DNA from 4 places in the Paenibacillus sp. FSL R7-0333 genome. Region 1 is predicted to be linked to each of the others. Evidence: riboswitches for the same ligand, from Rfam matches in the RefSeq annotation. Region 1 holds a riboswitch; each other region holds the start of a gene.

Region 1 (7,496 bases):
GCCGCAGAAAATGCAAGCAGGCTCGTATTTCTTAAGCATGATCCGCTCACCGTCCACGTAAATTTCGAGCGCATCTTTTTCTCCAATGCCCAGGGTGCGACGCAATTCAATTGGAATAACGACCCGTCCAAGCTCATCTACCTTACGTACAATTCCTGTTGATTTCATCATTACAATCGTTGCTCCTCTCAATGTTCAAAAGCGTCATTATTCGACATTCTTCACTGTTTTATGATATTTATAATACCAACCATTCCCAAAACAGTCAACCTTTTTTCAGGCTAATTTTAAGAAATCTTTTGAGACCACATTTATTCCGCGTTTGATCGGGCAAATCACTCTTAAAAAGCTTATGAAGATGTTTGTCGATTTGGCAGTATATGAATCGCTAATATTCGACAAATAGCGACAATATATTATATAAAACAAGAAAAGGAGATGATTTCATGAAGCAACCACTGTCAGAAGAGAAGGTATTTAAGGACCCGGTTCACAACTACATCCACGTACAGGATACTATTATCTGGAGATTGATCAACACTAGGGAATTTCAGCGTCTGCGGCGCATCCGGCAGCTGGGCACCTCCTATTTGACCTTTCACGGGGCGGAACACAGCCGGTTCTCCCATTCTCTGGGGGTATATGAGATTACGCGGAGGATTATTTCCCAGTTTGAACGGAGCGGCTATAAGGACTGGATGCCGGAGGAGAGACTGCTTACCCTGTGTGCGGCACTGCTGCATGATTTGGGGCATGGCCCATTCTCCCATTCTATAGAAGAAGCTTTCGAAATGGATCATGAAGACTGGACCTGCCGTATCATTCTGGAGGATACAGAGATTACGGCTATTCTGCGTGATGTGGCTGAAGATTTCCCCGGTAAAGTAGCCTCGGTCATCTCCAAAACCTATGAGCATGAAATTGTTGTCAATTTGGTGTCGGGACCACTGGATGCGGACCGGATGGATTATCTGCTCCGGGATGCATATTATACAGGGGTGAATTATGGAACCATCGACATCGACCGGATTCTGCGGATGCTGCGCCCTTATGACGGCCGGGTGGTTGTGAAGGAATCGGGGATGCATGCGATTGAGGATTACCTGATGTCACGGTACCAGATGTACTGGCAGGTCTATTTCCACCCGGTAACCCGCAGCTCTGAGATTATTCTCAGGCAGATTCTCCGCCGGGCCAAGGAGCTGGTGCAGCAGCAGCATGCCTTCCGCTTCATGATTGAGCCCTTAAGTGATCTATTCAGCGGAGAGGTAACGGTAGGGCAGTACCTGCTGCTGGATGAAGCCTTGATGCAGACTGCCTTCATGCAGTGGACGCTGGAGGAGGATGACATCCTGAGCGACTTGTGCAGCCGGTTTATCCATCGTAAACTGTATAAATATGTGGAGATGGAGCATTTGGATTCTGACACGATTGACGAAATCCGCCGCAGCTTCGCCGGTGCGGGACTCCGGCCCGATTATGATCTGGAAATTGATTATCCCACCGATCTTCCCTATGATGTGTTCCGTCCGGGAGACGGCTTTGACAGCAAGCAGATCCTGCTTCTGGACAAGCATGACCGGCTGAGGGAAATCTCCGAGGTCTCGGATATTGTTCGCTCTATCAGTGGTATTCACCGCGGCAGATACCATCTGTATTTTCCGCAGGACAGACTGCAGAAAGCCCTTCCACAGCTGCCGCCGTCCATCGCAGAGATTTTTGCCAAATAAGCAGATCAAGCTTGGAATTATAGATACAATAACAGGCCGAAAGGATGTAATGTAATGCAGTTATTCGACACCCATACCCATCTGGATGCTCCACAATTCGACGAAGACCGCGAAGAGGTCATTGCCAGGGCGCTGGAAGCCGGCGTCAGCAAGATGATCAACATCGGTTTTAACCGGGATACGATACCGACTACCATGCAGCTTGCCGAGAAATATGATTATATTTATGCAGCCGTTGGCTGGCATCCCCAGGATGCCATCACGATGAAGGACGGAGACCTGGAATGGATCGCCTCCTTATGCGCTCATCCCAAGGTGGTTGCCATCGGCGAGATTGGACTTGATTACTACTGGGATACCTCTCCTAAGGATGTGCAGCATGAAGTATTCCGCAAGCAGATCGGGCTGGCCCGAGAGCTGAAGATGCCGATCTGTATTCATAACCGTGATGCTCATGAAGATGTGATCCGCATACTCCGTGAGGAGAAGGCGGGCGAGGTTGGCGGCGTAATGCACTCCTTCTCCGGGAGCTGGGAAAGTGCCAAGATGTGTCTTGATTTGGGCTTCCATCTTTCTTTTGGAGGACCGATTACGTTCAAGAATGCCCGGGTGCCCAAAGAGGTGCTTGCCCAGACTCCGCTGGACCGGCTGCTGATCGAAACTGACTCCCCATATCTGACTCCGCACCCCTTCCGGGGCAAGCGAAATGAGACCGCTCATGTGAGGCTGGTAGCGGAGGCGGCCGCGGCAATAAAAGGGATTGAATTACAGGAATTGGCGGAAATTACGTATGCGAACGCACTGGAACGATTTGGGATACTCTGAAAACAGGAGTAAAAGCGGCGAAAAATGAAGTATAGCGGATATATTAAACTTTTATGACGGAAAAACGGCCGATTATTACAATATTTTAATCATTTTTTTACGTAAACGTGGTTGAATCGTCCTTTACAACATGTATCAAAACAGGATATCATCTTTTCAGTGCAGTGAGCTGTTGTAACTGTGACAGTCACTAATTTCATGGATCGTCTCGCTGAGTCTCCGTATGGAGAACGGGGGAACCAATAATGCGCTGCCGCATGAACGTACAAGAGTACTGGCACAGAATTGCCGCAGGCATTATTTGATTTCTTTACGTGGTCTTTGGGGTGAATTTGAGGGCAACCGCCGTGAGCGGGTGACCTGAGATAGGGCGTCTCTCTTATGTCCGAACCCGACAGCTAACCCCGTAAGCGCAAGTAAGAGAGGAAACCTCGTGCATAAGCATTCCGACGTATTCGACACCGGGAAGCCACGAAAGAGTCCTCTATGAGCTCTTTTTAGGCTTCTTTTGTTTTGAATAATGAGAATGCTCCCGGCATACTGTTATATAACAGATCTCCGGAGTAACTATGCCGAGCAGGCGATCCATGAGCAGGAAACGCTGAAGCAAGTGCGGGCGTATCCTGTTGCAAACTCAAACCTAGTTTCGTCAGAAGTGATACAGTCACCTTGAACTAACTTGGACGACGGGGCTATGTAAGGAGGATGGAGAGAGTGGGCGTATTCCAACCAGAGGTATCCCATGATTCGCAATCATCCAGCAGGTCTTTCGCATTACGGTTGAAGCAAGTGAATCCCCGCGTAGTTTTACTTGCCGGTGTGGCATCGATTGTTATCGCACTGTTAATACTGCTGTACGTACACGGTCAGAGCAAAAAAGAAATTACCCTAGTAATAGACGGACAGGTACAGACACTGGAGACGCGGGAAACGCTGTTCAGTGATGTGCTGGCTAAGGAACAGATTTCGCTGCAGGCGCATGATGAATTATCTATTGGCCTTAGTGATGAAATAAAAGACGGCGACCGTATCGTGATTAACACTGCGCAGAAGTTCGCTCTTACCGTAGACGGAAAGACCGAGACGTTATTTACGACCGAGGATACCATTGGTGAGGCCATCGACAAGCTGGGCTACAGCCTGGAAGGCTTAGACAAGATTTACCCTTCGCTAGAAACCGCAGTATCTGCAGACATGGAAATCAAAATTGTCCGGATTAAAAAGCATGTGGTTCAACGGACAACTAATTTGCCTTTCCGGGTCATTAAGACAGCAGACCCCTCATTGACCAAGGGAACCGTAAGAGTGGCACAGGCAGGTAAGCCTGGCGTAATGGTCCAGCACATCGAGAAGATCTATCAAGATGGCGAGCTGGCATCCATGCGCATGATCGGCAAGGAAGTACAGACGGTTACCAAGGACAAAATCATTGCCATTGGAACCAAGCCGCTTCCTAAGCCCGTCGTAGTTACTGCCAAAGTTTCCATACCTGTAACAACCTCCAAGTCATCTAAAGCCAGCGCAAAGGCCAGCAATGTTACCAGTAAGGCTGGTGTGGATTTCGAGTACAAAAGAATGATCAAAAACGTATCCATGACTGCGTATTCGTCTCAGGAACCGGGTATTGGAACACGTACTGCCTCCGGCACACGCGTAACGGAAGGCCGCACTATAGCTGTAGATCCTAGTGTTATACCGATTGGCTGGTGGGTGTACATTGAAGGATTAGGGTTTCGCCGAGCAGAGGATACCGGCGGTGCCATCAAAGGCAACAAGGTGGATGTCTATTACGATTCACTGAGCCATGCCCGTAATTTCGGCCGCAAGTCGCGCACACTCTATGTGATCGGACCTGTGAAGCCGGAGCTGAACTAAACGTAAAGTCTTTTGCAAATTAGCGGTTAATACGATATAGTGAGGGAAGCACTTACGAAATTTTAGAGAGCTGCCGCTCATCACTTATACATTCTTTAGCCAAAAAGAAGGGGAGCGAATCCTCTTCTTTTTGCGTTCTGGAGTAAGGAGTAAAAATATTTATGATTAAAGAGCTAATTGTGGTTGAAGGGAAAAGTGATACCGTTGCCGTTAAGCGGGCGGTTGAGGCCGATACGATTGAAACCGGGGGTTCGGCAGTGGATAACAGGGTCATTGCCAAGATCAAGCTGGCCATGGAGCGCCGGGGTGTAATCATTCTTACCGACCCGGATCATGCCGGAGAGCGAATCCGCAAAATCGTCGCGGCCAAGGTGCCGGGCTGCAAGCATGCCTTCATCCCGGAGAAGGATGCAACCCGCAAAGGAGATATCGGAATAGAGAATGCTTCGCCTGAGGCTATCCGCCATGCGCTGGAGCATGTACATACCTCCTTCGAGGGGGCGCCGCCCATCATTGGGCTGGATGAGCTTATGGCCGCAGGGCTGATGGTGCATCCCCGGGCGGCTGAGCGCAGAATGCAGCTTGGCAATCTGCTCGGTATCGGTTATTGCAATGGCAAGCAACTGTACAAACGTCTGGCGATGTTCGGCATTACCCGCGAAGAATTCGCGCAGGCCCTCGCCCAAATTGATCAGGGAGGCATTACTTCATGAGCGGTATCGAGAATATCTCGTCCCCAACAAGAACCAAAGCGATAATTCAGCGTTACGGATTCTCCTTCAAAAAAAGCCTGGGCCAGAACTTTCTGATCGATCAGAATATTCTGGACAAAATTGTGGATGCCGCCGGTCTGGACAGCACAGCCGGTGCGCTTGAGATTGGGCCGGGGATTGGAGCACTGACGGAACGGCTGGCGTTGACGGCCGGGGCCGTCACTGCGGTAGAGATTGACCGCAGGCTGATCCCGATTCTTAGGGATGTCCTGTCGCCTTATCCCCATGTAAAGATCCGTAATGACGATGTGCTGAAGGTGAATCTGCAGGAGCTGTTCGCTGAGGATTTCGCGGGCAGGGACCGGGTTAGTGTCGTAGCTAACCTGCCGTATTATGTGACTACACCCATCCTCATGAAGCTGCTGGAGGAGAAGCTGCCGCTGGATAATATCGTGGTCATGATCCAGAAGGAGGTTGCCGAGCGTATGGCGGCGTCTCCGGGCGGCAAGGAGTATGGCAGCCTGAGTATTGCCGTCCAGTATTACAGCGAGCCTGAGCTGGTCTGTATGGTGCCGCGTACGGTGTTCATCCCGCAGCCTAACGTGGAATCAGCTGTGATCCGGCTGAAGGTCAGAGAACGTCCTCCGGTGGAGGTAGCCGACGAGCAGCATTTCTTTGGTGTGGTTCAGGCGTCCTTTACCCAGCGGCGCAAGACGATTGCCAATAATCTTAAGGCACGATTCTTCCCGGAAGAAGGGCGGGAGCGCCTGGAGGCGCTGCTCTCCGAAGCCGGCATTGAACCCTCGCGGCGCGGAGAGACGCTTAGCATTGAAGAGTATGCGCGGCTCAGTGCGGTTCTTCTGGCTGCAGGCATCGCATAGAATACAGAAAACCCTCCCGGCGGATGAACCAACCGGGGCCTTTGCCCATAACATGGGGTAGAGGTGGTGTTGTAATGAATCTAGGAGACTTGGTCATTCGTAAATCCTATGGCGGCGATGTGACCTTCCGGGTAGACAATATATTGCAGAATAGAGCAGTCATTAAAGGCACGGAGTTCCGTCTGCTGGCGGATTCCCCGCTGGAGGATCTGGTGCAGGTGCCTCCTACACGGGTTACCGAGCGGGGAGCGCGTGCGCAGATCAAGGCAACAGAATCTCTAACCTGGTTGCGTAAAGACCGGCAGGTGCAGAGCCAGCGAAGCGGAGAGAGCGTGTCGGGGTCCACGGGAACCTGGGGCCCATCTCCGAAGGAAGCGGCTTATTTTGAAGTGCCGGGTAAGGTCCTGCATTTGGATGGTGATGCACTCTATCTGAAGAAGAGCCTGAGCCTCTACGAGCAGCTGCGCATACCGGCTGAGGGACATCATGTCAACGAATCCAAAATGGCGGAGACGCTGTACCGTCTGCTGCCCCGTGTGCGTCCCGATATCGTAGTGATTACCGGCCATGATGGAGTACTTAAGCAACAGCAGAATTATGATCTGTACAGTCTGAGCAGCTATAAGAATTCACAGAATTTTGTGGCAGCCATCCGGGTGGCCCGTGAATATGAGCGGAATTTCGATGCTTTGACGATCGTAGCCGGAGCCTGCCAGTCGCACTTCGAGGCTCTCCTGGGCAATGGTGCCAACTTCGCCAGCTCCCCGGGCAGAATACTCATTCATGCCCTGGACCCGGTGTATATCGCGGCCAAGGCCTCTTTTACCTCTATCCGGGATACGGTGAACTTAAGCGATGTACTGAGCCATACGATCAGCGGCAATCAGGGGATGGGCGGAATAGAGACGCGGGGCAGCTTCCGGATCGGAATGCCTCAGCTGCAGAACCTGGCTACGCTGAAGGTAGCTCCTTCGGTGCTATAACCGGGTAAGTGATAACTGAACAGGCGGAAGGAATAGGGTAAGCATTCGTGCTTATCCTATTTTGCTGCCACGGAAGCCGCTTATGACACAAGATGGGTCAGGGAGGAGCCAGTCATCATTACTGATAACAAGGTGCTTAAGTCAGGAATTTCCCCGCCTAAAAAAATTCCGTTGACAACTTTTTTCTCATCATCTATAATTATTTATTTAATTTGACAAGTGGTTATGGAAGTTGTATAATGGACAAGGAAAGAGGTGGTCGTCAGGTAATGGCTAATAACGCGCTGTTAGAAATTAAACGCAGTCTTGAAGCTCACGTCGGTCATAAGATCACGTTGCGGGCTAACGGTGGCCGTCGGAAGACCGTTGAACGCACCGGTGTCCTGGAAGAAACGTACCCTTCTGTATTTATTGTCAAACTCGATCAGGAGCAGCAGACCTTCAAGCGTGTCTCCTATAGCTATGCCGATATACTTACTGAATCTGTGG
Region 2 (7,496 bases), 3.7 Mb from region 1:
CTTGCTGCGAGAGTAGATCGCATAGAACAGCTAAGTACAAACCTAAAAGAAAGTGATCCGTTAAAAACAGTCATCGAGCTAATAAGTCAAAAAATAAAAGGTGAGTAAATGTATACTTTAACAGCTGATGACATTCATTTGATTATGAAATATGATTTTAATTGGGATAAAACTGAGTTGAAATATATAAAAAACAATATAAAACAGATACTCATTAATAATAATAGTGAATGTTTTTATTGCAAGTCACCACTTGATGAGGGAAGCAGTCCTGGAGATATTGAGCATATTGTACCTAAAGACCCTCATAAAATCTTTTCTTTTCTACCGATAAATTTAACACTGACGTGTAGGAGATGTAATACAGCCAAAGGAAGAAAAAACGTATTACAAGGATATACAAATCAAATTTTTAGCATTCCAGAGGACTATCCATCTACATCAGGTGACTTTCTTATTATTCATGCATATTACGACTTATATGAAAGTTACATAAAGTTAGAGGATTCAATCTTCTTTAAGGGTATTGACTCAGGGGGTAAGGGAGAAAGTACGATAAGGATTTGCAATTTAACAAGATTGGATCTTGCTCTATCAAAAGTTAAAATGAACTATCTTCAACGTAGTATTGAGGAGAATCTCGTTAAAAAAATGGTGAGTTCAAATAACAATTCCCAAGAAAATGAAATGCTACTTCATCTGTTCGAATCCAAGTTAAAATTGAATGTACCTGATGAGAAGATAAATATTGCCATTGAAAAAGTTAATAAGAATTACAATGTCGTAGATATTGTTGATGAGTTATTTAAGATAGAGGAATTGCATAATATAACAACTCATCAAATTACAAAATTAAGAGAGTGGCTAGATTACACAGATACCATAGGAACATACGTTAATTTGATTAATTATCTTCATACTTTAAAAACCTTAGTCCCCTTGATTAGTCCTCATTTGGAAAATATGATTTTTCAAAATAGTTCAGGATATTTATTGCTTAATCCGCAAGGACTTATTAAATTGAAGGATTTGTTAAACACTGTGGTATTTAAAGGTTTACAAGCAAAAAGCAAATCGAAACTACTCTCCATGATTGCCGAACTTGAAATTATCAATTTCAATAAAATTCCAAATGGTATTTTTATTGAAAGTGAAACTGAATCAATTCTAGACTGCTTGAACGGGATAAAAGAAATTTTTCAAAATCAAGTTATAAAGAGCGTACTTAATGGAATTAATTCACAAACATTCGATGAATTAAGAGATTCTATACTATTACTTTATAATAATGTGGATAAAAACCCTAAATTCGGAACATTAAGCAAGATAGAATGGTACTATCACGAAATTTTTACTCTTGAAAAAGAAAATATTTGGGACATTCACAAAAATCTTAAGGGCTTAATGAAATTAATGAACAGCAGTCACCTGAACAGCCAATAATTAGTCGGATGGTGAATTTTAGTGTGTTGCTCTTAAGGCAGCTATGTGCAAGTTTAATACGGGGTAACCCTATTGAAGATCAATTCAAAAAGGAAGTTGAGGTTTTCGTGTGAAAAAGAAGCTAATCAGTTTCATGGTTGCTGCCCTGATGTTTGCAAATGTTGGTGGGGTGGTGGCTGCTAAGAATTATGAATCCTTGCCACAAGCGGTTTGGACTCAGACACCGAATGAAGATTACATACCGATTCAACCAGAGAGTTATTATGTGCCGGGACAAGGAACGCTGTACTTACATGTTGGAGAAGAAAGATTTTCTGAGACAAAAGCTTGGTCACCCGATACCCTTAGGGCCGTAGATCCCAAAACTGGAAAGGTGAAGTGGGTATTCTCGTTTGCCAAGGCTGGATACGGATGGCCAAGTACAGAATATCCTTTTGCTTATGCACCAGACGGTACGGTATACGCCTATTTCTCGTTTCCAGGAGTTCTTTATTCTGTGAGCCCTGCAGGGAAGGAAAATTGGAGTAAGCGCGTAGGACAAGATCTGGGAGCATTTGACGGCAAGTTATACCGCATGAGTGACGGAAGCTTAATTATTGCAGGTCAGAAATCGGATACAATCGGTGCAGAAACGGTACAACTGCTAGCTTTCGATAAAAATGGCAAGCAGAAAGTAAGTAAGGTCGTATCCGGCAAGTTAACTACTGTTTCGAAGAACCAAATCGCCATAGAGATGTTAACCAAGCTGGGCAATGCTCAAAAAGTTGAAGTATACAACTCTTCCTTACAACGCTCATTTCAATACACTTTCCCAAAAGGAGCAGGAGTCAACTTTTATACTGCTTTTGCACTCGATGATGGTACTTTTGTGTTTTCAGTATATCAAGCAAATACGCGTAAACTAATAGCTTTATCTCCAAAAGGTTCCGCTATCTGGGGAAGAACAATCGATCAATTTGGGTTTGCTTTCCAAGCTGGGGATGATTATATGGTATTTAATCCTAAAACCAAAAAATTAAGCTTGTTCAATCAGAAGGGCTTAGTAAAGGATAGGGTACTATCGAATTTTAATATGCCTGAGGGAGATGGTCTGCCGACAGCAAAGAAAACGGTAGAAGGAAACCTATATGTCGATTTGCTTACCTCCCAGTATATTTTAGATGCAAAAACGCTGGCCTCTATTCACGAATTTAATGGAATACAAGGGTCTATATTGGACTATCGTGAGAATAGTGTCTTAGTATACGACTGGAATGAGAATAGGATCTCAAAGCATATATTGAAATAAGGTTGTAATAAAATGGACATGATTTTAAGCCGCTTTCAGAATATTTATCTGTTAGCGGCTTTTTTGGCGTTCTGTGCTACTCCCTAATAAAGTCAGCCATCAATTCATGAATGATTGCTTTACAGCTCTTCACTTCAGTGATCAGATCGATCGCGGTATTGATGGTGATGGGCCCCTCATCCAGCTTCCCATGCAGCATGCTATTAGACACACCTCCGTTTTCACTGATCCTCTTTTCGATATTTTCAGATGATTCCCCATTGCGGTACATAGCCTCCAACTCACGGGCAAATTGATGCGGAGTGGAGCGTGAATACGATGATAACATAATCAGATCTGAACCTTTGGATTGAATGATATCCTGTTTCGTTGCCTCAGCAGCAGGGCATTCTTCAGCGGCGATAAACCGTGTTCCCAAATATACCGCTTCAGCTCCAAGTGCAAAAGCCGCTCTCACTCCGCGAATATCATTGATGCCGCCTGTTGCCATAACCGGGATACTTACCGCATCCGCGATCGCGGGAACAATCGAGAAAGTGCCTATTTTGTTCTGGGGAATGGTTCCTCCTTCATCATACCCTGTGGCAATGAGTATATCTGCGCCATGCTGCTCAGCCATTTTCGCTGCTTCCGGGGAAGGAGTAAGCTCACGATGAATCCACATGCTATCGTTATCCTTGATTTCTTTGACCATAGCTCTATTCAGAGAACCAACGGTCACAAAATACCGTACGCCTTCCGCGACAGCAGCCTCAAATGTAGCTTTGGAATATGGATCGGATTGGCCATCCGGAGGTAGATACAGATTTACCGCGAACGGTTTTTCCGTCAATGATTTAATCTTACGAATTTCATTGCGAATCCTTTGACCCACTTCGTCCGGACTGGAGGGCCGCGTCTGATAACCCGCATGAGGCCCCATTACTCCCATGCCTCCCGCATTGGATACGGCTGCGACAAGCTTAGCATCGGTCAACCAGGACATGGCGGCCTGCACAATCGGGTATTGTATTCCAAGCATCTCTGTAACACGATTTTCTGTTTTCATCATCATTCACCCCGTTAATTAACTTAAATGCATTAGCATTGTATAATTAACTAAGTCTTATAGAATATAGACACTTGAAGGCAAGTGACAATTTTTTTGCCGTTGCTCATCATTTTGTCATAATAGGAATGGAAGGTGAAATCAACGATGCCTACAAAAGATATGACGAAGACCATGTTTGCAGAAGCCATAATTGAGCTATTAAATCACGTGCCTTTTAAGAAAATCACGGTAACCATGCTGGCAAATCACTGCCGCGTTCCCCGCCAGACATTCTACTATCACTTCCATGATAAATATGAATTGGTCAATTGGATTTACTCCTCGGATTTGAATAAAGTGATGGCGGAAAACGCAAACGAATCATGGAGCAAAGTCACCTCTCTTTTCTTTCAAAAGCTTAATGAGAAAAGAGCATTTTATAAAAAAGTCCTGATGGACAGTGGACAAAATTCCCTATTGGAGCATTCCCAGACATACCCGGCAAATTTGTTTCTGGCTTCACTGTCACAAGGCGCGCAAGCTCCTGTAATGAAAGATCTGCAATTTTCCTTGAACTACCATGCTTATGCCTGTTCCAATATGACCAGACATTGGCTGCTCAGTGAACCGCACGTTACTCCTGAAGAGCAGAATGACCGAACACTCCGGGCCATGCCGCAAATGTTGTATGACAAACTGAATGGTTATAGAGAAAAGGAGCAGGTATGAACTATATCATTTTTGATCTGGAAGCCACTTGTTGGGAAAATGACCGCAAAAGACAAAACGAAATTATCGAGATCGGAGCCGTAAAACTCAATGAAAGGCTCAAGACTGTGAGCGAGTTCCAAATTTTTGTCAAGCCTGCATTAAGCCCGCAGCTTTCTGATTTTTGTAAGCGGCTTACCTCCATCTCTCAGGCGGATGTGGATGCTGCAATGTATTTTCCGCAGGCAATAAGTCAATTCCAAGAGTGGATAGGCAATGAACCTCATGTCCTCTGCTCCTGGGGGTTTTATGATAAAAACCAGTTGCAGAAGGACTGTTCACTACATCAAATCGCAAGTGAATGGACGGATAACCATATCAGTCTCAAGCATCAGCACGGGAGGATGATTGGCAGGGAGCGGGGCGTAGGCATGGAGAGAGCCTTGACTATGCTTGAATTGCCGCTTGAAGGTACTCACCATAGAGGTATCGATGATGCCAAGAACATTGCGAAAATCTTCGTTAAGATTTTTGATCAACTGGAGTTTTGATAATTTAAATTGATCATGTCTATAGCAGTGAATAATAGGATACCGATTCTGCAAATAAAATGGTTGGATTCAGATGACTCTTCACCGTATTAATTGAATGGATTCTTTGCTCTGTCCTTTGATGGCGATACCGCTCCGATCCGGCTCCTACCTTCATTCGGATTTGGTCATTTTGAATGAACATACTATCGAGTGCAGTCTTGATCATGTTAAGTTGATTGGGAGCCCATTCTTGTCCGTGCATCCGGACGTATTCTGTGGCTTCTTCTGCAGTACAATGACATATCTCTTTCAGAAAAGAGCCCCATTTGATTAAATCCACCGCATTGTCACCCGCACAAAGAATGCAATTCCCATAGCTGATCTGTCCTCCGAAGGTTAACTTCAACACCCCATACCAGCATCCGTAAGGCTCTGAAATATGCAGGAAGGAAGGGCGGCAGCTAAATGCGAACAACTCGATTCGTGACAGTCTGGCGTTAATCATGAATAATGCCTCCTAGGTTGTCTATAGATTTCATATAACGCTGCAGATTATGGGTCTGCTCAGCTGTGGCTACATAGGCTGTCAGTTCAGTTTCATTCTCACATACAGCAGCATGCTCAAGCCAAACGGAATATTTGGTTTTCTGTACGATGGATAAGTGTAATGGAAAGGTTTTGCGGGATCGCAGCAAAAAAGCATGGTTAATGCAGGCTCTCTCCAGTGCTTACGAGGTTAGCTGACGGATTCGGACGGTGAGAGTCGTCCTACCAGTGAAGAGTTCAATCTTCTTTGGATTCACCCCATTTCGGCTGGTCACAGCCATTTGGTTCCCCCGCTTCCCGCCTGACGGGAATTCAGCATTTGTTAAAAGGAATCTTACGCTGAGCATCACTGTTTGTAAAATGCTGAAAGTTCTCTAGGAGACTAAATAAGACTCTATAGGATATAAAAATGAAGAAAATCCCTTGTAATCTAGCATTCATCCCCGATTTTCTGAAGTTATCGCGTATTTATTAACTTTTTAATGCAACCTAAATGGGGCTAAATGAATCTTAATGCTTCTTTAATCATGATATTAAGATCAGATATAATGTTTAAGATCCTCCTGTTTACAGGCCCGATATGCGGAGCCTCCATGAAAGTAAGATTGTAGGAATAGATCAAAAGGAGAAGTTCCTCCGTTTGCGGATGGAACTTCTCCTTTTGATCTTCATTTTTATAGTAGCTTCTCCATAATCATCACATCAATAAACGCTCCGTCCATCAATCCTTGCTTCTCAAATACACCAACCTGCCGGTAGCCCATCTTCCGGTACAAGCCTTGACCATTCTCATTAAACGGAAAGGTAAAGAGAACAATTTTATAAAAGCTATTTTCTTTTGCCGCCTTGTGTATGGACTCTAGGAGGGAGCTGCCTACACCTTGCCCACGAAAGCTTCGATCAATATATACAGAAAGGTCAGCGACGCCGTTATACGCGCAACGGTGAGAATATGGGTTCAGTGAGGCCCAGCCCACGACTGCACCTTCGCGTTCAGCAACCCAAACGCTAAAACGGCCTTGGTGATCGTTGAACCATGATTCCATATATGAGGAGTCTTTCATCTCTGTTTCAAGTGTAGCGATCCGGTCCTCGATCCCCTGATTGTAGATACGAAGAATGCTTTCAATATCCTCAGGTGTGGCCTGACGGACAGTTAATGTACTGATCATATCAACACCCCCTTAAGATTACTTTCTCGCTTTAATTACAGCAGAGACGATGTATTGGTCAACGTTCGCACCTGGAACCCAATCTTTAATGAATGTTTTAGATTCGTCCTTTGGTTCAATGCTGATATCAGTAAAGCCGCATTCCTGAAGTATGATCTCCAAATCGGCAATGGAAGAGGCGCCTGAGATACAACCCGAATATAATTCATCCAGGTCATTTTTGATCTCAGGAGGAAGCTCAGCTGTAGTTACGATATCTGATATGGCAAGACGACCGGCAGGCTGAAGAACACGATAAGCCTCACGGAATACTTGCTGTTTGTCTGGGGAGAGATTAATTACACAGTTGGAGATAATGACGTTGATCGAATGATCAGCGACAGGAAGATACTCTATTTGGCCCAATCTGAATTCAGTGTTACTGAACTTACCTTTAAGGGCATTATCTCTTGCTCGACTGATCATCTCAGGTGTCATATCCACACCTATAACATGGCCTTCATTACCTACCTGCCGGGAAGCCAGGAAACAATCAAATCCGCCGCCACTCCCAAGGTCCAAAACATATTCACCCGCCTGCAGTTCAGCAATAGCCTGCGGATTACCGCAACCAAGACCTAAATTTGCGCCTTCGGGAGCTGAAGCGAGGTCCTCACTGGAATATCCCAACTTAGCAGATATGGCACTGAAATCAGATGGGGAGTCACAGCAACTGCTGTCAGCAGAAGTTCGGCTGGATGGGGAAGTCTCAACGTTTCTTACAGCAATCTTTTGAT
Region 3 (7,496 bases), 7.2 Mb from region 1:
AGGGAGGCATCGCCGTCCGCTGCATCCTGATAGAAGCGACGGATGCACTCTCCGCGCGCGAGCCCCGTGCCGGACACAATCACGAACGCGTGGACGAAGTATGCGCTACTCTGTCTACGCTGGGCAATGCCGCAGAACTTACGGCCGCCGATCGCCAGGTCGAAGTCACCAGGGCAATACGACCCGGTGACTTCTTCTGCCCGGATCTGCGCCGCTGCCTGCGGATGGCCCGCGGCTACCGCTTCGGTAATCAACGAAGCCAGCAGCCGGAAATCATCGTGGAAGTCCAGCTTGCCCGCAGGCTTCGGCAGCAGCAGGGACACGTTGATCACTCCCGCATCCAGCGGCACCGCAGCGCCGCCCGAATGGCGGACTGCCGTACGGATGCCCTGCTGCTCCAGCGCCTGCATCGCCTCTGCTGCGCGGGGCAGCTTGCTGTCCCGCAGCCCCAGCGCTACTCCGCCGGGGTGGCTCCAGAGATGCAGCACCGGCGGGACCTTACCGGCCCCGACATCACGGCACAGCACCTCTTCAAAAGCAAACGGAATCAGCATATCCTCCGCAGATGCCTCTTCCCCTTCTTCTCCTGCTTCTCCGCCGGTATGCGTGAAGAGGACCATCTGCTCCGGCAGACTACCCGCAGCCCCGCTCTCCAGTACATCATAAGGTTCACTCCGCATGCTGATTCCCCTTTCTATCTATAAGCCCTGGCCAATCTTAACTCCGTTAACTATTCACATTGTAACCGATCTCTCCCCGCACCGTATAACAGGCAGTGTATCCCCTTACAGATTTGAAATGGTGGAGCGAACCCGTTATCCTTAATGTAGTACAGAAGAATATACCAGCCATAAGATTCGCGCATAAGCTCATGCTATACACAACCTCTAGGAGTGATGCTGCATGAACACCGTACCACAGGCAAAGGACAGGCAACTAAGCAAATCCAGGCAATGGGAACAGGCCATGAGCAAGCTGTACATTAATTTTCAGGACTATAGCAAGGATGCATGCAAAGGGTTCAACGATGAGGATATTCATCAGGCCAGAGTCAATAGCCGCAAGCTGCTGACCCTGTTGTCCATTCTTGATCCGGGCCATACTGCAACGGCAGACTTGTATGACAGCTTCAAGCAGGCCCAGAAGAAGCTCGGCAGAGTCCGTGATGCAGATGTGCTGATCGGATCGTTTGAGGCCCGGCGTAAGGCAGCAAAGGCGGCGGGCGATAAGAAGACTGCCAAGCTGCTGAAGGCGGTCATTGAACACCAGAAGGACACACGGAAGGACGCCCGCAAGAAGCTGAAGAAGGCACTGCCCAAGCTGTCCGGCCAAGCGCTCGAAGCGCTGTGGACCCCTTTTATCGAGACAGGGCTAGAGCCCCTCGCTGCCAAAAAAGACGCCAATGTCGCCATGCGCGAGCTTGAAGTCGCCTTTGAACAGAAGAAAAAAGCCTGCAAGACCTTATTCAAGGGTCCTCAAGCTGAATCAAAAGAAGCCTTTGAAGCTCTTCATGAGCTGAGGATCGCCGCCAAGGAACTGCGATATACGGCGAATGCGGCTGCTTTTGCGCTGAATCAGAAATTCCATGCCCATGAAGCCTTCTATAAGGACATCCAGGACCAGCTCGGACTCATTAATGACAAGCGGGTATGGCTTGAGACGCTGCAATCGATTGGACGCGAAGAGCTGGATGTCGGCAAAAAAGTCTGGGCCGCCTTCACCGATACGCTGCGTGCAGAGGTACTGGAAGCTCTTCATCAGAACGAGGTCGTCCCTGTTGCTGGTGCTGAGCCCCAAAAATAGGGCATCATAGCTGATCATCCTATCATTTACACAAAGGCAGGACACCGCATGTTATCCAAGCGGTATCCTGCCTTTTATCATAAGCGTCACGTACTATAGCATTCCGGCAGCCCATAATCCGCCTCTGCGGATCATCCGGCGCAGCGGCTCTGAAGAGAAGGAAGGCAGATGGTGCCCAGGCATCAGATAGACCACCCGGCCTTCGCCGAAGGTATGGCACCATGCCGCCGGTCTCATCGCTCCGTCATGAGGATATTCGGCCAGTACCGTTGTCTCGAAGTGGGGATGCTGCTCGAAATAGTAAGGCTCGTCCTCGATCACAAAATCAGAGATCCCCTCCATAATCGGATGCTCCGGCGCAGTCACCTTCATCTGAAGCGTCGTGAACGCCGGATGATGGGTGAACCGGGCACCGAGCATCGCCCCAAGCTCCTGATTACGCTGCAGGGATATGCCGTTGTGCACGACAAGCAACCCGCCGCCGCCAGCCACATAAGCAAGTAAGGCTCCGCTCTGCGCAGCGGGTAACTGCTCCTCTGAGAATTCCGTATAGGAGACCACCAGCCTGCATTCTGCCAGCTCTGCCTGGTTCATCCGTCCGTAATCCTCCGTAGAGACCACCTGGAGCTCCGGCTTAAGGAGCTGCTCCAGCTCACGGTCTACCCCCTCGAAGGGATGATACTTCACTTCGGTATAGCTGCCGAACGCCAATGCTTTGTATGAAGACATGCTACACACACCTCTCTTTTGCCAAGTTAGCCTGACCGGAAAGTCAGTGTCACCCCTGATTCGTTCCCTCTGCCGCTGTCACCAGGGCCAGAGATTGCCGTCCAGATCGATATAAGCCGGTTCTTCGGCCAGATACATCTTGTGGTTATGAACGATCGTCATAATCTTGCCTGCTGATTCTTCAGGAGTTACAGGCGCCTCTGCATCCTTCTCCCCGTTCATATAGGTCTGCAGCCAGCCGGGATGGAAGACCAGCACTTGTCCGCCCATCGCACGCAGGTGATTGTGCAGCAGCGAAGACTGCATATTAAGCGCGGCCTTCGACATACAGTAGCCATACATATTGATCCGCTTGTTCCGCCCGATGCTTCCGGCCTCCGACGAGATATTAACCACCAGACGCTGGCGGCCTTGCAGCAGTAAGCCCATCAATGCATTGCTCACCCTCAGCGCACCCAGCGTGTTCACGTTATAAATCTCCGCCATAGCTTCATCATCCATATCCACGAGCACTGTTGCATCATCAGACTTGTGGATAATCCCTGCGTTATTGATAATCATATCAAGGTGCCCTGTACTTCCGGCAATACTCCGCGCGGCCTCCTTTACGCTCCCTGCACTGCCGATATCGAGAGGAACCAGCTTCAGGCTATCCGGGTATTGCGCTTTCAAAGCTTCAAGTAGCGCAGGATCCGGCAAATACTGTCCGGCAAACACCATGTACTTACTCTCCAAAAGAGATCGAACGAGGCACAATCCCAGTCCACGGTCAGCACCGGTAACACAAGCAACCCTTTTCATAAGCTCCCCCCTCATATCTGCATGATTATGCACCGAGCCTAGGTTCATCCCTCCCACATTAGCATGGCCGCAGGCCTTTAACAACATCCTTCAAGGGAGGGGAAGGCTAAGCAGAACTTTACTTTTGCTTTAATTTTGAACTATGCTACAATCATGATTAATAGTTGTTAACAACACAATTGTTGACAACAGGTTTCATTAACTCTTACCCAGGAAGGTGATCCTCCAATGTCTATTCAACAAATTCACACTAAGGAAGAACTACAGCAATATATCGGGCAGCCTGGCAAAAAACTGCTCTTCAAGCACAGCACCACCTGCCCGATCAGCGCCAAGGCCAACGAGGAGTTCCAGGCCTATACACAGCATTCAGATACGCCTGCAGCCGTGGTTCATGTGATCGAAGACCGTCCTGTCTCCAATCAGATTGCTGAGGATTTCGGGATCAAGCATGAATCCCCGCAGATTTTCCTGCTGGAGGACAGCGAAGTCCGCTGGAACACCTCACACTGGAAGATTACCCAAAAAGCGATAAAGGAAGCAGTGGAACAATGAGCGCGAACGTAATTGTCTATTCGACCTCCGGCTGCGGCGAATGCAATCAGGTCAAGCAGCTGCTGGAGAGCAAGGGCATTCCCTTCGAGGTCCGGGATGTGATGACCAGCTCCGTCTATCAGGAGGAAGTGGAGAAGCTGGGCTTCATGGGCATTCCAGTCACCGTATCCGGGGACCGGGCGGTCAAGGGCTTCAATCTCCCTGAGCTTCAGGAGCTTATGGATGCTGCTGTTCTGTAATATACGCAAAGGTGCTGTCCTCTCAACAGGAGCAGCGCCTTTTTTTTGCGATTCATCGATGAAATAATTGTATATTTATATATATCTGGACAAGGAGGATTGATCCTTTGAAGTGGCTACAGGATGAGCGTGCCGCCAAATGGCGTGAAGAAGGACAACGTTATGTGAGCGACGTCAATCAATTCGTACATAAGGGACTGACAGAAGGCTGGGACAAAGCGGGAAACGAACCCGCAGAGGATACACGCGGCGCCCTCGCCGCCAAAATCTATAAGATGATTCGAGGAGCTAATGAGCACGGTGAGATTGCTGAGCTGCGGGAGCAACTACCGGCGGCAACGTGGCCGCTCTCCGGGCACTTCCAGAAGGAGATGCAGGCGATTCGCGGTATCCATTTCATAAGTGATGATGCTGTGGTGTTCAGCACCGGCTCACCTTGGGAGAAGAATGCAGTTGTGGCTGTACATAAGGATGTTATTTCCGTATTCGACGAGTTTAGCCTGGTTGGGGCATCTCCTGACAATCAGTTCTATGCACTCGCCGGAACTCAAGGCATTACCATTATGCAATCCATGAACAGCACTCTACAAGGAAAAGTTGTAGCAGATCTCACATGGCGTGAGCTGAATGGCACGATTCAAGCGCTGGACCCGGACTTCCCCGTTTTGGACATAGACAGCCTGGATCAGGAGTTACCCTTGGAGCAAGTCATTCCTTTTAACGGGGGCCAAGCGTTATTGCTTGTTACAAGCCAGGGGATATTCCTGGTCCAGCAATCGCAGGAGAAGCTATGGGAGGTGAAGCTGCTGCATCCTGATCTCGAAGAATATAAAGCAGATGAGATGGAGCATATTGAAATTGACATGCCGCATGGTGCCGTCTCTCCGGATGGAAGATGGATTGCCTATGGCAGCCAGGGCAGTGATCATCTTTTATATGACACAACTTTAAGGCAGGTTCACTTATTCAATCCGGAATCCAGTTACCCGCACTATACTATATTTACGAAGGACCAGCACAGCGTGTGGTACAATGCCTGCCACTTCTATAATGGCGTTACCCTTGCTGTGTCCCTTGAACATGCGGAGTCAGGTAAACTCTCGTCCGATCAGGAATATCCGGTCGTTAACGAGGAAGCCCGGGTATATGCGGCGGCGGCACTGAAGGACGGTGTTGTCATTGGCGATGCCTATGGATACTTGAGGCTCATTGATGCAGAGGGGCGGGAGCTGTGGCGTTATTATGCCGGAAGCACCATTTCTGGATTAGCTGTCAATCCTGATGAGACCATACTGGCCGTGGGGACTTATGGAGGGATGCTGCATTTCCTGGACCTTCATGCCACTGAACGCAGCGACTATGAGATTACAACAGGAACCGTTCGTGAGATGAAGCGGATTATTGCCTGGAAGAATCAGAATGAGTCGCTTTGGTGGTGAGCTCTGCCAAAAATAAAAAACAGCGCTTGAGCGAGATAAATGGCAGATAATCTGCTACATATAGGTGTTTTGGCTTCCCTATGCACATCCATTCAGCCATTTGCTGAAAATAAGACGAATAGCACTCTTTTCCATTTTTACAAACCCCCTCTGAAGAGAGTATGATTCGTGTTGAAAGCAAATGAACGCATTCATGAAAATGAGCATATGCATGCACGCTGAATTTCCGTCATGTGGAAAACGGGGGAACCATCCGGCCGTCAGGCCGACTTGGGGTGAATCCGAAGGAGAATGCCACGCGCAGGTCTCCGGCAGGTAGGGCGACTCTCACCGTCCGAATCCGACAGCTAACCTCGTAAGCGTAAGGAGAGAGCCCTGATCCGCCACGCTTTTGTGCCAGGCGTCTTAAGCCTGTTACCCACAACCGCAGGCAGAGGTCCTCCTCTGCCTGCGGTTTTTTGCGCGCTGGAATGAACTGCACAGTATAGATTCAGGAAGGAATGTGACCACATGCCTGACCCCTTATCGCCCAAACTAACAGCCGCTGCCGGATTCAACCCCTACACCCAGCAATATAGCGGTCCCGTCTATGCGCTTAGCTGCCTGCTGCTGGAGCAAGGCGCCCGCGCCGAACAAGCTGCAATCGCCACCTTCGTAGCACTCCATACACTATGGCTGAAGGGCAGCCTCTCAGGTGACGGCGCTGCTGCGGCTGCCTACAGAGAGTGCATCCGCCAATGCGCAGTGCTCGCCCACGACCGCGGCCGCTGCGCTTCTGCGCCGCTGAGCTGGGACGATCACGTTGCCAGTGCCTTATGGTACGGCATCCAGCTCCCCCTTTCCGACATCAGCCAGATCCTTGAGTGCAGCGTCCCCGAGCTCAAAGCCCGGCTCAGAGGAATACGCGAACAGATGGCAGCCGCACATTCAGCCTTGCCTGCGGTCCACCGCCCTTCGGCGGGTTGAGGTGGGGGATAACGCGGGATATGCGGGATATAGAAATGAGTGCGGCGGAATGAGTTGGATGTGGCGGAATTAGGGTACGGATGCGACAAAAGGAGATGGATAGCGGGCCATGCGGACTACAGATCCGCTATTTCAGCAAATGGGACCATTCCGAAGGCCATGCGGACTGAGGGGCGCTTAATTAACCAATTCCGCCTCATTTTGCGCTCCATACAGCCCTTTAAGGTCCTCTCAGTCCGCACCGGGAAGATAATCAGTCTTTTTCACAAAATAAGGGCCGCTGAGTCCGCAAAATCCCCCCACAAAGTGGGGCTTTAGCTTCGATGATGACTCAGGTACTTTTGCGGGGACCCCAAAACATATAAATTCATTATCTATCAAAAAAAGCCGCAGCATCCGCCGCGACTTAGTCCTTGACTCTCAGCGCCAGCGCTCATACAGTGCTTGGCTCACCTTACATAGCTCAACCATCCCATGCAGTGATCCTGTCTCCACCGGCCGTTCAGTACATAGAACTCAGCTCTTGCCCTTACCACCCTTGCCGCCCTTGGCAAACCGCCAAAAAGCCATACAGCAGCCGAGCAGTCCGGCTCCCAGCAGAAGGGTCTGTAACGCCCCCAACCAAGTCGACTGATCCGAAGGGATCAGGCTGCTAACAATAATGAGCAGGATAGAGGCCGCGACCAGCACGGGGGTTTGTCTACTTTTCTTCACAACCATTCACCACTCCTAAAGACTAATACTACTAAGGTACACCATCTCCGGCGTTTTCACCAGTTCACCACGGCTCCGGGCACACCCGGGCGGAAGAACGTATGGCGTCCTTGGCTAGTAATTCTTCACTCCATAGTAGTCAAAATCAGCGAAGGAGTCATGCTGGTGAGCATCCACGGAACCGATGAAATTGAACAAGCCTGTAAATCCGCCAATCTCCCCCGGCTCCCCGTTCACGCCTTCATCCGAC
Region 4 (7,496 bases), 3.6 Mb from region 1:
CGAACTGATAATTCTGCGGGTCGAGTCTTAATGACAAAATAAGCTGAAAAGCGTATATCCCGGCACCCACAGCAATCCCGATCAGGATCAGCCGTGTCGGCGAGAGCCCATCCTCCCTCCTGTAAGACAGGAAGTAGATCAGTGTTGCAGTAAGCGAGGCCCCTGCAAGCGCCAGTAGCGGAAGCACGAGGATCGGAGCTGCTGTAGTAGCCGGTACAAAGGAGATAAAGATCAGAACGGCGAATCCGGCTCCGGCATTGATCCCCAGGGTGGAAGGCTCAGCCAGAGCATTACGCGACAAGCCTTGCAGAATTGCACCGGCTACCGCGAAGCCTGCACCAATCAGCAAGGAGATCACGATGCGCGGCAGCCGGAAATCAAACAAAATCAGCTGCTGCTGCTTGGTGCCGTTGCCGGATAGGGTATGTAGAACTTCGAGCGGTGACAGACGCATTAAGCCGGTATTCATACTGACCAGAAACAGAATGACGATAAGCACAGCAAGCAGTGTCAGAATACCAGCCTCTCTGGAATGGCGTGGTTTGGCCGGGGGGAATGAGGTGGAACGGTTCATTTCAGCTCCCCCTTGCGTTTGCTGGCCAGATAGATGAAGAACGGTACGCCGAATACTGCAATTAAGGCACCTATTGGTGTTTCGTATGGCGCATTAATCATCCTGGCCGCAATATCGGCCACCAGGACCAGAATGCTTCCAAGGACTGCTGAGCAGGGAATAATCCAGCGGTAGTCAACCCCGACGAGGTAACGCGTAATATGCGGAATCATTAATCCGACAAAAGCGATCGGCCCCACCGTGGAGACTGCCGCTCCGGCGAGGATGACGACAATAATCATCCCTGCAGTCTGTACCAGACCGGTGCGCTGTCCGAGACCTGCTGCAACATCCCTGCCCAGGCTCAGTAGCGTAATCGAACGCGACAACATCAGCGCACCGATCAGGGCCGCCGCGACCCAAGGAGATATTACCTGCAGCTGCTTCCAGCTCGCTCCGCCAATCCCCCCGGCCATCCAAAAGGCGATATCTTGGGAGAGGCTGAACAGGATAGCAATGCCCTGGCTGACCGCCAGCAGCATGGCGCTTACTGCCGCACCGGCGAGGGTCAGCCGAAGCGGGGTCAATCCGCTATGGGAGAGCGAACCGATCCCGAATACCAGCAGTGAGGCCACAGCCGCTCCAAGGAAGCAGTACAGCATGATGTACGCGAAGGATAATGTTGGCGCGAAGGCAAAAGCCAGGGCCAGTCCAACGCCCGCACCTGCATTAAGACCAAGCAGTCCGGAATCCGCCAGCGGGTTGCGGGTCATCCCCTGCATAATCGCACCGGCAACGGCAAAACATGCGCCGACCAGCGCTCCTGCGGCAGCCCGGGGAATCCGCAGCTCCCGGATGACCTGATGCTGGGGCAGCTCCGGATTAAACCGGAACACCGCCTCCCATACGGTAACCAGCCGGATATCCGCCGCACCGACCGATACGGATACCATCAGGCCGAAGACAATCGCTGCTATTCCCAGCACCAGAATAACAGCAGCGGCAAGCGGCCGCGACCGGACAGATGTGTTCCCTTCAACAGAAGGAGCTTGTAGAGCAGAATCTGTGGATGAAGCCATATGCCGTCTCCTTATCAGGATTATTAGGGAAATATAGATGATTATGATTCTCATTATCGCAAAGATATGAATATTGTTCAACTTAAAAAAGAGGCAGGCTTCTATATCCTGAGGATATAAAAGCCTGCACTATTCTCCGGCCGGTAAAGAACCTATTTTACAAAACTGCTCAGAATATCATCGATGGTCTTGGAATTGGCTATAGGGCCGCTGTACAGCCAACTGGTATCTTTGCCGAATTCATGAACATTCCCTGCCTTAACGGCCGGAATTCCCTTCCAGACTGCACCTTCTGTAATCTCAGCTCCGCTTGCCTTGTCACTATTCACCAGAATGATATGCTCTGCAGTCAGCTCAGATAATTTCTCCAGTGAAATCGGGTTCCACGGTGCTCTGGATTCTGCAGGAATGTCGGTCACGAGATTTGGGAGCTTCACTCCAAGATCGCCATACAATACCGCACCGCTGCTGCGGGTCTCGTCCACGATGAAGAAATTCTTAGACACCAGCCACAGGACCGCTACTGAATCATCACCAATCGCCTCAGATACAGCCGCTTTGGCCGAAGCCGCTTTCTGGTCATAGTCTGCAATAGCCTTCTCCGCTTCCGGTGTCTTATTGAGCAGCTCACCGATCTTGAGCAAGGCCGCACGCCAGTCACTGCTGACCTCATCGCCGAGTACATAGGTTGGTGCAATCTTATTCAGCTGGTCATAAAGACCGTTCTGAACCGAGCCCTCCGACTGGACGATGTGAAAATCCGGCGTGAAGCTGGTAACCGCTTCAAGCGGCAGGTCATAGCTGATCGGCGGAACATCCTTAAGCTCAGCAGCGAGGTAAGCCTGAGTACCATTCTTCGTAGACCACTGGGCAACCGGAGTCACGCCGAGTGCTACCAGATAATCCTCCAGATAAGAAGCAATTACACGCTGCGGATTAGCGGGAACGGTCACCTTATGTCCCATTGCATCCGTTACGGTCTTCTCCACAGCGGGTGCTGCAGTTGCTGCAGGTACCGCTGTGGCCTCCGCAGTCGCTTCTGCGGTTGCCGCAGGTGCGGTGCCTGATCCACCGTTACTGCCTGCGTTGCTATTATTATTTCCGCAAGCGGACAGCAGCAGTGTTGTAGTCATAAGTCCGGCCACCGCCAGCTTCCCGCTTCTTGATCCTTGCAGGTTGAACGAAAACATTGAATACCCCTCCAGTATGTTACCCTCATGATTGGCAAAAGCCCTGTTACCTTCATCTTGTCTATACTGATGATATTGATTCTCATTCTCTATGTCAACCAATAACTTATAATAACGACCAAACGGCCGTCTCCGCATCAAGCAGAAACAGCCGTCTTCCTATAATCTTCTATATTATTTATGCAGATGGAAAGGAACCGTGGCGATGACAATGTCCTTCTGATTCATGAGATAAGAGCGGATGAACAGGCTGGTCTGATTATGCAGCACCGCCTGCCACCAGTGCTTGGTCACGAATTGCGGAATCAGGACGGTAATATGATCGGTTGAAGAGGTCTTCCACTCTACTGTATCGATGAACTTCACCAGCGGGCGGATAATGCTGCGGTAGCGGGAGCGCAGGACGATTAGGCGTACGCCGGGGTTCCACTCCTCCCACTTCTGCTCCATCTTGTGAATCTCTTCTTCATCGAAGCCCACATATACAGCGACCACATTATCGGTCAATGACTTCGCATAGCTGATCGAATGCAGTACAGCGCGAGTCACACCGGCGACCGGAACGACTACGGTGCTTCCTTTGATACAAGGCTTATCGGTAGCCGGACAGATCCGCAGCTGATCGGCAATATTCATATAATGGCGGTGAATCCGGTGGAACACGATGATAACAGCCGGCAGGAAGATAAAGGCCATCCACACGCTGGAGAATTTAGTGATTATGAAAATCAGGGTGATCGTTAATGTAGTGAGCATCCCCACCGTATTGACGGCGAACTTGCTCTGCCAGCCTTTCGGCTTCGTTCTGTACCATTGGACCATCATGCCCAGCTGCGACAGCGTGAACGGAATGAATACCCCTACTGCATATAATGGAATGAGTCCTTCCGTATTCCCGTGAAACGCCGCCACCAGCACAGCCGACATGACACCGAGGAAAATAATACCGTTGGAGAAGCCCAGCCGGTCGCCGCGCACCATGAAGGCATGGGGCAGATATTTGTCTTTGGCGAACATGAACGCCAGCAGCGGGAAGGCTGAGTACGCCGTATTGGCTGCCAGGAACAGGATAACCGCCGTAATCCCCTGAATGAAGAAGTACAGTCCGCCGCGGCCGAAGGTAGATTCGGTAATCTGTGAGACCACCGTGGCCTTCTCATCAGGCATGATACCGTACCAGTAAGCGAGCAGCGTAATACCTGTGAACATTACCCCGAGAATGAGGCCCATGAGCATCAGCGTTTTGGCTGCATTTTTCTCCGCGGGCGCTTTGAAGTTAGGAATAGCATTGGAGACCGCTTCTACCCCGGTCAGAGCCGAACAGCCGGAGCTGAAGGCCTTCAGCAGCAGGAACATACTCACGTTCGATACCGCCGAGCCAATCTCAGGAACATGGGCATGGGCGCCGCCGGTCATATATTTGAAGACCCCCGAGATGATGAGCACGAAGATGGAAACAACGAACAGATAGACCGGGATAGCGATGAAGGAGGCCGATTCGGTCACTCCCCGCAGGTTAACAATTGTTAAGAGCACGATAACAGATACCGCTATGAGGACAGTATGATTATGCAGACTTGGAAAAGCTGAAGTGATTGCATCCGTCCCCGCCGAGGCACTTACCGCCACCGTCAGAATGTAATCCACCAGCAGAGAGCCGCCGGCCAGTAAGCCGGTATGAACCCCTAGATTGCTTTTGGCGACAATATACGCGCCCCCGCCTTGGGGATAAGCGAAGATCGTCTGCCGGTAGGACAGAATCAGAATAGCCAGCAGGCCCAATACGGCTAATGCAATTGGCAAGGAGTACCAGATAGCGGTGAACCCGGCGGCCACCAGTACAATCAGAATTTGTTCTGTTCCGTAGGCTACAGACGAGAGCGCATCAGAAGACAGGACAGCCAGTGCTTTCACCTTGGATAACTTTTCATGATCGAGTTCGTTCGACTTCATCGGACGCCCGATCAATAGTCGTTTTACCTTGCTTACCATTGTAGTAACAGTTCCTCTCTTGGTTAAGTTGAAATGGGCTTTCCCTGCGCTGTTTTCATAAGTGGATTTCATAAATGCAGGCACCAAAATAAGCATACGGAAATGATCCGCATGCCTTAGTGTGCATGGTCATTATCCCACTAGTGGCTTACGAGGTTAGCTGGCGGATTCGGACTGTGGTAGCCCTACGGTTACAGGTCAGGTAGCCTGCTCCGATTCACCCCTTTTGGCCTTGGCCAAAGTGTGGTTCCCCCGTTTTTCCTTCCGGAAAATTCAGCGCATATTCAACTTCTCACAAGGACTAATATTAAGCTACAACACGTCTTCCGTAAAGCGTGGAAACAAATGAAAAAAGAATGAAAAGCACTCAAAACAACCAAATCCATCATCCGGTATGTCTTGATCTTTCATTCTCTTTCATTATCCCTTTACCACGTGATTTTACAGGGTTTTTGCCTATTATTTTTTGCTAAAATTAAGGGTATTCTCTTCTCTTCCTTCTGCCCGTCAGCTTCTTACTCTGCCGGCTCCTCTTTGCGTCCTGTCCAGAGCAGAATGGAGATTAAGGCAAAGGCTATAAGTGCAAGCAGAGGGATCGTTATAAATCCGAACCAGTTCAGATAATCCTTGTTGCACGGTACGCCGATGGTGCAGGGAAGCACCTTGCTGAGCGCCGGAATTTTCTGCTCCGCATAATGATAAATAGAGATGCTCCCGCCGATCAGACTAAGGGGAAGCACGTAAGGAATGATCCGCTTGTCCGCCCGGTAGGTGGCGATCCCCAGCAGGAACAGCTGCGGGTACATGAAGATCCGCTGGAACCAGCACAGCTTGCAGGGCTCGTAATGCAGGACCTCACTGAGATACAGGCTTCCCGCTACAGCAACCACACAGACGAACCAGGCCAAGTAGAGACAGTTACGCCGGCAGAAGGCAGAGAAGGCGGTCATTGGGCGGCCCCTGCTCCCGCTGCTGCTGCCTGAATCTGGGCGTCAATCGCCTCCAAATTGAAAGGCTCCTTCACCTTGATGCCGTTCACGTACAAGGATGGCGTATTCGTTACGCCCGTATCGGAGCCAAGCTGAATATCCCGGTCCAGCTCCTTCTCATAGGTGCGGTCATCAATATCCTTGCGCAGCAGATCATAATCCACCGGCAGTTCCAGCTGCTTGGCGAGACTCACCATGAAGTCAGGCGTAGCCCATTCCTCCTCTTCATTCCCCTGATTGGCATAGATCGCATCGAAGTACTTCCAGAACGCTTCCTGGTTCTGATGATACACCGATAGGGCTGCCAGGGAGGCCGTTCTCGAATCCTTACCGATGAAGGCCAGATTCACGAAATAGAAGGCTGCTTTATTCTGATCTACATAGCCCTGAACGATCTGCGGCTTGATGACACCGGTGAACTGGGCGCAAGCCGGACATTTGAAGTCGCCGAATTCCACTATTTTGACCGGAGCATCCTCCTTGCCAAGCCGCATCATTTCACTGTAATTGAAGGCAACCGGCGTGCTGTCTGTGCCGGCAGGCGAAGAGTCCTTGGAAGCAAGCATGAATAAGCCTACAAAAATAATAATAACGATGGCCACCGTACTCACGATCAGAATTCTCGTTTTCTGCTTCTGCTGCTCCTGCTCTGCCCTGCGCTTCTCCTGCTTGCTCATTTGGGGAGCCATGACACGGTTCTTTTTCGTTTTGCTCAAAGAGAGTTCCTTTCCGTCCTCTGGACTGTCGTGATAAAAGAATAGTTACTTTCAAATTATATAATGTTAACTCTCTTGTTGGCAATCGCTGTCTTATACGGCTTCATTCTCCTCTGCTGACTCCCCCTCCCCTGTATCCTTGCCGAAAAATACTTCCGGGGAATCCTCTTGCGACTGCAGCTTAATTCTGAAGAAGAATTGTGTGCCGCCCCCTTCTGCCGGCTCTGCCCAGATCTCTCCTTGCATCAGGTCCACCAGCTTCTTGCAGATCGCAAGCCCCAGACCCGTACCCGGGTACTTGCGGGTATGCGACCCGTCCACTTGTGAGAAGGACTGGAAGAGCAGCTGCAGCTTATCCGGTGAGATGCCAATGCCGGTGTCGCGCACCATGAATTGCAGCGCCTGAGCGGTCTCCCTGACGCCATAGGACTCCACTTTAACTGTTACCGTGCCGGATGGCGTGAATTTCACCGCATTGCCGATCAGGTTGATCAGAATCTGGCGGATACGCGCAGGGTCCCCGGTGAACTTGTCCGGAAGCCCTTCTTCGATCTCCAGCTCCAGAGATAACGGCTTGTCTTGTGTGCTCACCTTGAACAAGTCCATACAGCCCTGGAGCAGCGCCTTTAGCCCGAAAGAATCCTTGTTCAGCGAGAGGGCATCCGCCTCCAGCCGGGAGATATCGAGAATATCGCTCATCACATGCAGCAGAGCATGGCTGCTTGTACTCTGAAGCCGTAGGAGCTCCAGATGCTCAGGATTGCTGATCTCCTCGGCCAGCAGCTGGTTGACGCCGATAATGCCGTTCAGAGGCGTGCGGATCTCATGGCTCATGGTGGCGAGGAACTCGCTTTTCATCGTCACCGCACTCTCCGCGGCATCCCTGGCCTCCAGCAGCTCATACTGATACTTCATCAGGGCAGTCACATCCTCGGCCACAATATAGACCCACTGCTCCGTATGATGCAGCAAAGGAA

The links. A riboswitch is a leader RNA that binds a small molecule or an ion and turns the genes downstream of it on or off. The one in region 1 is predicted to bind cyclic di-AMP.
Region 2: linked by a shared signal. The riboswitch ahead of MKY86_RS15355 (hypothetical protein) and the one ahead of MKY86_RS32045 (3D domain-containing protein) in region 1 are both predicted to bind cyclic di-AMP.
Region 3: linked by a shared signal. The riboswitch ahead of MKY86_RS01125 (hypothetical protein) and the one ahead of MKY86_RS32045 (3D domain-containing protein) in region 1 are both predicted to bind cyclic di-AMP.
Region 4: linked by a shared signal. The riboswitch ahead of MKY86_RS15890 (APC family permease) and the one ahead of MKY86_RS32045 (3D domain-containing protein) in region 1 are both predicted to bind cyclic di-AMP.

The regions. Positions count from the first base shown of each region.
Region 1 covers NZ_JBBOBZ010000001.1:7,436,220-7,443,715, forward strand. Annotated here, with positions in the region: gene MKY86_RS32030 (AbrB/MazE/SpoVT family DNA-binding domain-containing protein) at 1-171, opposite strand, end outside; gene MKY86_RS32035 (HD domain-containing protein) at 447-1,730, shown strand; gene MKY86_RS32040 (TatD family hydrolase) at 1,785-2,555, shown strand; cyclic di-AMP (ydaO/yuaA leader) riboswitch at 2,755-2,983, shown strand; gene MKY86_RS32045 (3D domain-containing protein) at 3,270-4,430, shown strand; gene rnmV (ribonuclease M5) at 4,592-5,143, shown strand; gene rsmA (16S rRNA (adenine(1518)-N(6)/adenine(1519)-N(6))-dimethyltransferase RsmA) at 5,140-6,024, shown strand; gene yabG (sporulation peptidase YabG) at 6,099-7,007, shown strand; gene veg (biofilm formation stimulator Veg) at 7,277-7,496, shown strand, end outside.
Region 2 covers NZ_JBBOBZ010000001.1:3,696,447-3,703,942, forward strand. Annotated here, with positions in the region: gene MKY86_RS15325 (AAA family ATPase) at 1-108, shown strand, start outside; gene MKY86_RS15330 (HNH endonuclease) at 109-1,443, shown strand; gene MKY86_RS15335 (PQQ-binding-like beta-propeller repeat protein) at 1,553-2,731, shown strand; gene MKY86_RS15340 (NAD(P)H-dependent flavin oxidoreductase) at 2,808-3,782, opposite strand; gene MKY86_RS15345 (TetR/AcrR family transcriptional regulator C-terminal domain-containing protein) at 3,927-4,490, shown strand; gene MKY86_RS15350 (3'-5' exonuclease) at 4,487-5,020, shown strand; gene MKY86_RS15355 (hypothetical protein) at 5,040-5,507, opposite strand; cyclic di-AMP (ydaO/yuaA leader) riboswitch at 5,713-5,876, opposite strand; gene MKY86_RS15360 (arsinothricin resistance N-acetyltransferase ArsN1 family A) at 6,223-6,717, opposite strand; gene MKY86_RS15365 (arsenite methyltransferase) at 6,739-7,496, opposite strand, start outside.
Region 3 covers NZ_JBBOBZ010000001.1:264,510-272,005, reverse strand. Annotated here, with positions in the region: gene MKY86_RS01160 (lipoate--protein ligase family protein) at 1-680, opposite strand, end outside; gene MKY86_RS01155 (CHAD domain-containing protein) at 904-1,803, shown strand; gene MKY86_RS01150 (ThuA domain-containing protein) at 1,897-2,532, opposite strand; gene MKY86_RS01145 (SDR family NAD(P)-dependent oxidoreductase) at 2,611-3,333, opposite strand; gene ytxJ (bacillithiol system redox-active protein YtxJ) at 3,562-3,888, shown strand; gene MKY86_RS01135 (glutaredoxin family protein) at 3,885-4,127, shown strand; gene MKY86_RS01130 (WD40 repeat domain-containing protein) at 4,235-5,566, shown strand; cyclic di-AMP (ydaO/yuaA leader) riboswitch at 5,773-5,942, shown strand; gene MKY86_RS01125 (hypothetical protein) at 6,077-6,532, shown strand; gene MKY86_RS01120 (hypothetical protein) at 7,049-7,246, opposite strand; gene MKY86_RS01115 (family 43 glycosylhydrolase) at 7,361-7,496, opposite strand, start outside.
Region 4 covers NZ_JBBOBZ010000001.1:3,811,212-3,818,707, forward strand. Annotated here, with positions in the region: gene MKY86_RS15875 (FecCD family ABC transporter permease) at 1-574, opposite strand, end outside; gene MKY86_RS15880 (FecCD family ABC transporter permease) at 571-1,632, opposite strand; gene MKY86_RS15885 (ABC transporter substrate-binding protein) at 1,785-2,822, opposite strand; gene MKY86_RS15890 (APC family permease) at 2,997-4,814, opposite strand; cyclic di-AMP (ydaO/yuaA leader) riboswitch at 4,944-5,103, opposite strand; gene MKY86_RS15895 (disulfide oxidoreductase) at 5,330-5,764, opposite strand; gene MKY86_RS15900 (thioredoxin domain-containing protein) at 5,761-6,519, opposite strand; gene MKY86_RS15905 (sensor histidine kinase) at 6,613-7,496, opposite strand, start outside.